One region of the Pseudomonas flexibilis genome, then DNA from elsewhere that is predicted to be linked to it. Evidence: riboswitches for the same ligand, from Rfam matches in the RefSeq annotation. Region 1 holds a riboswitch; the other holds the start of a gene.
The links. A riboswitch is a leader RNA that binds a small molecule or an ion and turns the genes downstream of it on or off. The one in region 1 is predicted to bind cobalamin.
Positions count from the first base shown of each region.

Region 2: it holds a riboswitch for cobalamin, as region 1 does, so the genes downstream of both, PT85_RS17010 (TonB-dependent receptor domain-containing protein) here and btuB (TonB-dependent vitamin B12 receptor) in region 1, are expected to answer to the same signal.

Region 1 is NZ_JTAK01000001.1:175,968-180,129, reverse strand. Features, by position in the region: gene PT85_RS00900 (hypothetical protein) at 1-95, opposite strand, end outside; gene btuB (TonB-dependent vitamin B12 receptor) at 148-2,043, opposite strand; cobalamin riboswitch at 2,158-2,378, opposite strand; gene PT85_RS00890 (chalcone isomerase family protein) at 2,506-3,048, shown strand; gene PT85_RS00885 (DUF3833 domain-containing protein) at 3,061-3,600, shown strand; gene PT85_RS00880 (GNAT family N-acetyltransferase) at 3,627-4,067, opposite strand; gene PT85_RS00875 (ABC-F family ATP-binding cassette domain-containing protein) at 4,148-4,162, opposite strand, start outside.
Region 2 is NZ_JTAK01000011.1:35,071-39,232, reverse strand. Features, by position in the region: gene PT85_RS17010 (TonB-dependent receptor domain-containing protein) at 1-1,630, opposite strand, end outside; cobalamin riboswitch at 1,727-1,931, opposite strand; gene cobC (alpha-ribazole phosphatase family protein) at 2,125-2,643, opposite strand; gene PT85_RS17000 (adenosylcobinamide-GDP ribazoletransferase) at 2,628-3,404, opposite strand; gene cobT (nicotinate-nucleotide--dimethylbenzimidazole phosphoribosyltransferase) at 3,401-4,162, opposite strand, start outside.

The DNA of each region.
Region 1 (4,162 bases):
TCCACGCTGGCGAAGTGGTGACCGCGGGTCATGGCCAGCAAGGCGGCCAGGGCCAGGCCCACGATGAGTTGGACACGGGGCGACAGATGGGGCATCTCGCTACTCCTTGTTGAAGGCCCGGCAAACCCGGGCCAGGTTGGGATGGGGTCAAAGCGCCTGGTAGCGCACGCTGAACAGCACGGCACGGCCCGGCTGCTCGTAGGTCTGGGCGGTCTGGTAGTCGCGGTCGAGCAGGTTGCTGACCTTCACCTGTGCCTTCCACTCGGCACTGAGGTGGTAGTCGGCGCGCAGATCGACCAGCGCATAGCCGGGCAGGCGCTGGTCGTCGCTGTTTTCCTCGGCATCGAAGCGGTAGCTGTTGGCGAACACCCCGGCGCCCACCCCGAAGGCGCCGAAGCGGCGCTCCAGGTCCAGGTTCAGGCTGCGCTTGGCGCGACGCGGCAGCAGGTGGCCGCGGTTCTCCGGGCTGAGGTCGCGGGGGTCGAGCAGGGTGAGGTTGCCGGTCAGCCGCCAGCCCCACAGCTCGGTGCCGGCAAAGGCCTCCAGTCCGCGTATCCGCGCACTGCTGATGTTGGTGGGGCGCATCGGGCTGCGGCCCTGCCACTCGATCAGGTCGTCGATCTGGTTCTCGAAGGCATGCAGGCTCCACTCGCCCCACGCCTGGCCGCCTTCCAGGCCCAGCTCGTAGCTCTGCGAGGTTTCCGGCTGCACATCCGGGTTGCCGGCGGTCGACGCGCTGGCCGGATAGTAGAGATCGTTGAAGGTCGGTGCGCGAAAGGCGGTGCCGTAAGAGGCGCTGAGGCTCAGCGCGTCGCTGAGCGCATAGCGCCAGGCCAGGCTGCCGGTGCCGTGACCGCCGAAGAACTCGTCGCGGTCGTGGCGCAGCGCGGCCTGCAGGCCGTGGCGGCCGAAGCGCGCCTGGTACTGCGCGAACACCCCGCGATTGAAGCGCGAGTCCTCGGCGTACCGGCTGGTGGTGTCGATGCGGTCGCGCTGGTAGTCCAGCCCCAGGCTGAGCAGTTGACCGGCGCCCAGGCGGATATCGTTCTGCCAGGCGAGGCTGTCGCGCAGGGTGTCGAAGCGGGAGTACAGGCGATCGTCCTGGAAGTTCTCGCTGCGGTCCTCGCTGTGCCCGCCTTGCAGGGTGACGTTCCAGGCCGCCAGCGGCGTGAAGCGCGCGCGCAACCCCAGCACCTGCAGATCGCCTTCGCTGTAGGCGTCGAAACCGGAGGTGCCGCGCGTGTTGCGGCTGTCGAACTCGCTGCGGTTTTCGCTCTGCAGCCAGTTGGCGTCCAGCTCCAGTCCACCGGCGAAGCGGTAGCCGCCACGCAGCGACGCCGAGTGTTCGCGGAAACCGTCGGCGTCCGGCTCGTAGGCGGCCGGCGCGGCCGGCCGGAAACTGCGGGCGTTGATGCCGTCCGTGGACTCGCTCACCAGCCCGAGGCTGAACCAGCCCGGTCCGTTGCTGCCCTGCAGTCCGGCGCTACCCCGGTAGGTGGAGCGGCTGCCGGCGCTGACGGCGAAACCCGGCGTGAACCCGACTTCTTGGGCCTGGCGGGTGAAGATCTGAATCACCCCACCCATGGCCTCCGAGCCATACAGGCTGGAGCGCGGGCCGCGCACCACTTCGATGCGCTCGATCTGCTCGACCGGGATGTTCTGCAACGCCGCGCTGCCGGAGGTGGCGGAGCCGATCTTGATGCCGTCGACCAGCACCAGCAGGTGCTTGTCGTGGGTGCCGCGCAGCGACACGGTGGTGGCCTTGCCCCTGCCGCCGTTGCTCCACACGTTGACGCCGGCCAGGCTGCGCAGCAGCTCCGGCACGTCGCGCGGCTGCTGGCGCTCGATGTCCTCGCGGGTGATGACGCTGCTGGAGGCGATCGCTACCGTCGCCTGCTCGGTGCGGGTGGCGGTCACCACCGACTCGGCCAGCAGCAGCGGCTCGGCGGCCAGCGCCAGGGACACACAGGAAAGAGAAAGGTAAAGCGAAACGACGCCCAGCAGCACACCGGCGGCCGGACGATCAACAGGCTTGCGAATCAAGGGATGAACTCCGTCGTGCCTACCCGCACGACTCAAGGTCGACGACCACAGACGGAGAACGAAAGATGCGGACGCGCGCCAGGGCACGCCCATCAGCCCAGCGCCCGCCGCACTGCCGTGGAAATGCGCCAGGCCGGTCTCCGGGCTTGCGAGCGGAACCCGTGGGGGTTCCCGAATACCGCGCCTTCCCATGCCGGAGCACAGTGGCCAACTGCGGTTTCTAGACTCGCCTACCGTTGCGGGGGCAGCGCCGGAATTGCCACGGTCAGAGCGTGGCGCACCGGCTTCCCTGTTTCACCCCCGCGAACGGGGGCACCTGAAGCTGGCGCGCAGGGTAGTGATCCCGGACGGCAGCGTCAATGCGCACAGCTGTTCATCGCCTGCTGGTCATCGCAAAACCTGTACATTTTTAAGTATTCGTATAGATTTATGGGCAGGTATCGACTGCTGCGGGCTCCCAAGATGATCACGCTCTCTGCACTGCGCCACATCGCCCATTCCTGTGCGCTCAGCCTGCTGCTGCTCGCCGGCGCCGCACAGGCCAGCTGGCAGGACGCCTTGCCCGAGGCGCGTCTGATCGGCGGTGGCGACCTGCGACTGTTCGGCTTCCGCATCTACACCGCGCGGCTGTGGAGTCCCACCGAGCCGTTTCGCGCCGATGCGCCGTTCGCCCTGGAACTCACCTATCACCGCAGCATCGAGCGCGACGACCTGGTCGAGGCCAGCCTCAAGGAAATCCGTCGCCTGAATGGCGATGCCATCAATGCCGCCCAGCTGCAGCGCTGGCAGGCGCAGATGCGGCGGGCGTTCGTCGATGTGCAGCCCGGCGAGCGCATCATCGGCGTACACCTGCCGGACCAGGGCGCGCGCTTCTATGCCGGCACACGCCTGCAGCACGAGATCGCCGACCCGGAATTCGCCCGCGCGTTCTTCGCCATCTGGCTCGACCCGCGCACCCGCAACCCCGAACTGCGCGCCCGCCTGCTGGGCGACGCCCGCCCCTGACCGGAGACCGCCATGTTCAAGCGCCTTGCCCTGCTGTTGTCCCTTGCCGTCGCCCTGGCCGGCTGCGCCGTGGAGGTGGACCACTACCGCGACCAGACCCCGCCCCTCGACCTGCGCCAGTACTTCACCGGCCGGGTGGACGCCTGGGGCATGTTCCAGAAACGCTCGGGCGAGGTGGTCAAGCGTTTCAGCGTGGCGATCAACGGCTACTCGCGCGGCGAGCAACTGATCCTCGAAGAGGACTTCACCTTCAGCGACGGCAGCACCGACCGCCGCGTGTGGACCTTCACCCCGGACGGCCCCGATCACTGGCGCGGCACCGCCCACGACGTGGTCGGCGAAGGCCACCTGCAGGTCGCCGGCAACGCCCTGCGCCTGCGCTACACCCTGCGCCTGCCGGTGGGCGACAGCGTCTACGACGTGAAGCTGGACGACTGGATGTACCTGATCGACGAACACACCCTGGCCAATCGCTCGTTCATGACCAAGTTCGGCGTCGAGGTCGGGCAGATCACGCTGTTCTTCCGCAAGCGCGGGGCGGAGGGGGCGTAGCGGATTGGCCGCGCAGCCTGGCCGGCTTACACGGCAAGAAAATAGCTGTAGAACCCCTCCTCCCGCCGATAACCCAGCGCCTCGTACAGCCGCTGGGCGTTGAGGTTGTCCACTGCCGTCTGCAAACCGAGGCCCTTGGCGCCGGTCGCCTGCGCATGGGCCCTGGCCCGTTCCAGCAATGCGCTGCCCACTCCCTGCCCGCGGCAGGACGGAACCACGTACAGGTCGTTGAGAATCCAGGTGCGCCGCGCCGAGACCGACGAGAAGCTCGGGTACAGCTGGGTGAAGCCCACGGGCTCGCCGTCTTGCAGGGCGAGGAAGATTACCGACTCGCGGTTGGCCACCCGCTCGGCGATGAATGCCTGGGCCAGCGCCGGATCGCTGGGCTGCCGGTAGAAGACCCGGTACTGGTCGAACAACGGGGCCACAAGCCCCACTTCGTTTGGGGTGACGCTGATGATATGCATGCTGGGTCTCGTATGCGCTGATGCAAATGGAGGCAGCTAGCTTATGCGGTTTACGCAGCGGTAACCTCCCCTGCTCCGCTTCACCAGAACCCCAG
Region 2 (4,162 bases), on a different contig from region 1:
TGGCGCCTACCGCAAACTGACCGAAGTGGCGATCGATGTCCCAGCTCAGCGTCTTCCGGGCGCGGTTGACCAAGTCGTTGCCGGTCGCACGGTCCTCGGCGTTCAGCAGGCTCAGACTGAGGTGGTTCTGCCAGCCCAGCAGGTCTGCCGACACCGTGACTTCGATGCCGTCGATGCGGGCCTCGTCCAGGTTGGCCGGCGGCCAACCGTTGATGGCGTCTTCCAGTTCGGTGCGATAGGCAGCTGCCTCGATATCCACCTGCGGGCTGACCAGGCCGGTCCAGCGCAGTTCGTAGGTTCGCGAGGTTTCCGGCTGTAGGTCCGGGTTGCCGCCGGAGCATCCCCAGCCGGGATAACAGTTCACTGGGTAGTAAAGGTCGCTGAGCAGCGGAGCCCGGAAGCCTTCCGCATACGATAGCGTGACCTGGTGCCGGTCATTCAGGGGCAATTTGAATGCGGCGTTCCACGAGTTCTCAGTGCCGAACTGCTGGTTGTCATCGTGGCGCACGCCCACTTCGGTGCCGAAATTCTCGCCGTTGTAGCTGTGCTGGAGGAAGGCGGCTGCGTTGTAGCGGGAGTCTTCCGTGTAGCGTCCGGAGTTGTGGATATGGTCGCGGTACCAGTCGAGGCCGACCTGTAGGCGCTGTGCATCGCTCAGGGACAGGCTGTTTGTCCAGTTCAGGCTTTCGCGCTCGGTTTCGTTGAAGCTGTCGGTCACCGCCGCCCTGTCGAGGTTGTGCATTTCGCCTTCCGAGTAACCCAGTTCCAGGCGTGTACTCCAGAGTTGAGTCAACTGGTGGCTGAGGTAGGCGGAATAGAAGCTGTTCTTGACCTCGTCGTAGGGGAACTGGCTCCAGCCGAAGCCATCGTATTCGTACTCACTATCCGTGTGGCTGATGTTCAGCCCGGCCTCGGTCTGCGAGCTGAAACGATGATTGAGATTCAGGGCAATCGAGGAGTTTTCAAACCCGTCGTTGTCGGCATCCGTTCCGGTGCGCAGGCTGGAGCGGCTGAAGCCATTGCTCTGCTCGTGGTTAAGGCTCAGGTTGAAGCGGGTGGCGTTGTTGCCGCCGGACAGGCCTAGGGATTGCTCCCATGTGTCGTGGCTGCCGTAGGCAACCCGAACGCGCGGAGACAGGCCGGGTCCTTCGGCTCGGCGGGTAAAGATCTGGATGACACCGCCGATGGCATCGGAACCGTAGATGGCTGAGCGCGGGCCGCGCAGGATTTCGACCCGTTCAATTTGATCCACGCTCAGAGTGTTCAGTGGAGCACCGCCGAGGTTGGTGTCGTTGGCGCGCTGGCCGTCGATCAGCACCAGTGTCTGTGCCGTCTTGGTGCCGCGGACGAACACCCCAACGGTTGAGCCGCGTCCGCCGTTCTGCATGACCTGCACGCCTGGGGTGCGGCGCAGAAGATCGGGCACAGTGCTCGGCTGCAGGCGTTCGATGTCATCGCGGGTAAACACGGTTACGGCGCTGTAGGTGTCGCCCTTGCTTTCGGCGGTACGCGAGGCCGTTACCACCACCTCCGGCAGCTTCAGCTGTTCATCGAAGCGTGGGGTTTCATTGGCGGCGAATGCCGCAGGGGAGGCCAGGGCAATCGCCAGGGCCAGGCGGGACAGTTTCATCAGAAGAATTCCTCAAAAGATCAATGCTTTTGAGGAGGGCAGGAACACAAGCGCGGCATACGGGAGACAGCGCTTGACGGTGCCGCCCTCCGCAACACCAGTCGCTTCCTGTCGGCCGGTCTCCGGACTCATGACCCTGACGACTCCGCCTTCCCGGGAAAATTCCCAGTGGCTGTTGGAGTCGCCGCCCGAGGGGCGGTCATTCACCGTTGCGGGGGCAGTGCCGGGATGGCTCCAAAGAGCGCCACCGGCTTCCCGTTTAACGCAAAAACGCTTGCGCACCGACAAGAAAAACGCGCGCACCATAACGGGCGGGGGGCGTGGAGGCAATGACCGGGGTTAAGAATGGCCTGGCGCCTGCGGGTGGCGGCGTCCGATGCGCGGCGCCGCTTTTGTGCTTGTGGGAGCGAATTCATTCGCGAGCTTCTGGCTGCGGAGCGCACTAAGAGCTCGCGAATGAGCTCCCACAGGTCAGTGCGCAGGCCGCGCTTCTGTTACAGGCGCAGCAATTGGCCGTAGCCCACCGGCCGGCGAAACGCCGTTTCCAGGGGTTCGCCGAGCAGCAGGTGATGCAGCGCGCGGATCGGCCCGGCATGGGTGATCAGCAGGGCATCGCCGGTTTCGATCTCGTCGAGGAACTCCCGCAGCCGGGCCAGCAGTTCGGGCAGGGATTCGCCGCCGGGCGGCGCGGCACTCTGCCAGTGATCGCCCCAGTGGCGCGCCTCGGGGGAATCCAGCTCCGCCCAGGTGCGGCCTTCCCAGGCGCCGAAGTTCAGCTCCATCAGCCGCGCATCGGCGCAGTAGGGCACTTCCAGCGCATCGGCCAGTGTGCGGCAGCGCAGGCTGGGGCTGCTCCACACCGGCGGCAGGCCGTCGGGAAAGGTCTGGGCCAGCTCATTTCGCACGGCCTGGGCTTCGGCAGCGAAGCTGTCGGTCAGCGGTACATCCAGCTGGCCGTAGCACAGCCCCGGCGCGCAGCCGACGCGGGTGTGGCGGATCAGATAAAGCGGCACAGCGCCAACGCCCCGAGCAGGAAGGTCAGCTCGCTCAATTGTTGCAGCGCACCCAGGCAGTCGCCGGTAAACCCGCCGATCCACTTGCGCAGCCAGCGGGCGAACCACAGGCGCAGGGGAATCAGCGGCAGCACCGCCAGCCACAGCAGGGGCGGCAGTTCGATCCACAGGAATGGCGCCAGGGCCAGCGCGGCGGCGATCAGCAGGCCGAGCAGCGAGATGCGCACCGCCAGCGGCTTGGCCTTGCCTTCCGGGCGCGCATAGGACTCGGTGAGCATCATGGTCGCCGCGTTCAGGCGGCCGACGGCATGGGCGAGGATCATCAGCGGAATCACCAGTGCGGCGGGCAGCGACACCAGCAGCAGGAACTTGCCGCCCAGCGCCGCCAGCAGCGTGGCGGCGCCGTAGGTGCCCAGCCGGGAGTCCTGCATGATGGTGAGGATGCGCTCGCGGTCCCAGCCGCCACCCATGCCGTCCATGCAGTCGGCCAGGCCGTCCTCGTGGAAGCAGCCGGTGAGCAGCAGACCGAACACCATGCTCAGGAAGATGGCGATCGGCGCATCCCACAGGAAGCTGGCGCCCCAGTAGACCAGCGCGCAGGCCGCGCCGATCAGCGTGCCGATCAGCGGGAAGTAAATCGCCGCCCTGTTCAGCTCGTCCTCGGAATAGGGCACCCGCGCGGGGATCGGCACCCGGGTGAAGAACTGCAGGGACAACAGGAAACGGTCGGTCTCCCGGCGCAGGGCGGAACGCTCGCTCATCGGTCGGAGACGCCGGCGGATTCGAACGAGGCCATCTCGTTGAGGAAGCCGCAGGCGGCCTGCAACAGCGGGAAGGCCAGCACCGCGCCGCTGCCTTCGCCCAGGCGCAGGTCCAGCTGCAGCAGGGGCGTGGCCTTGAGGTGCGCCAGCAACAGCGGGTGACCGCCTTCCTGGGAACGATGGCCAAATACCGCGTAGTCGCGCACCGCCGGCGCGATCTGCATGGCGGCCAGCAGCGCGGCGGTGGCGATGAAGCCGTCGACCAGGATCAGCGCACCCTTCTCGGCGCTGCCCAGCATGGCGCCGGTCATCATCGCCACCTCGAAGCCGCCGACTTCGGCAAGAGCATTCAGGGCGTCGTGCGGGCCGGGGCCGACGCGCTCGGCCACCGCCTGCAGGGTGGCGACCTTGCGCGCCAGGCCGGCGTCGTCCAGGCCGGTGCCGCGTCCGGTGCAGGCGGCGATCGGCAGGTCGGCCAGCAGGTGGCTGAGCAGCGTGGCGGCGGAGGTGTTGCCGATACCCATCTCGCCGAAGGCCAGCACGTTGCTACCCAGGGCGACTTCCTCGTGGGCGATGCGTCGGCCGGTTTCCAGGCAGCGCAGCGCCTGCTCGCGGCTCATGGCCGGGCCTTCGAGGCAGTTGGCGGTACCGTGGGCGATTTTCTCGTGGCGCAGCGGCAGGTCGGTGGGGAAGTCGTGGTTCACCCCGGCATCCACCACCTGGAAGGCGAAGCCATGCTGGCGCGCGAAGCTGTTGGT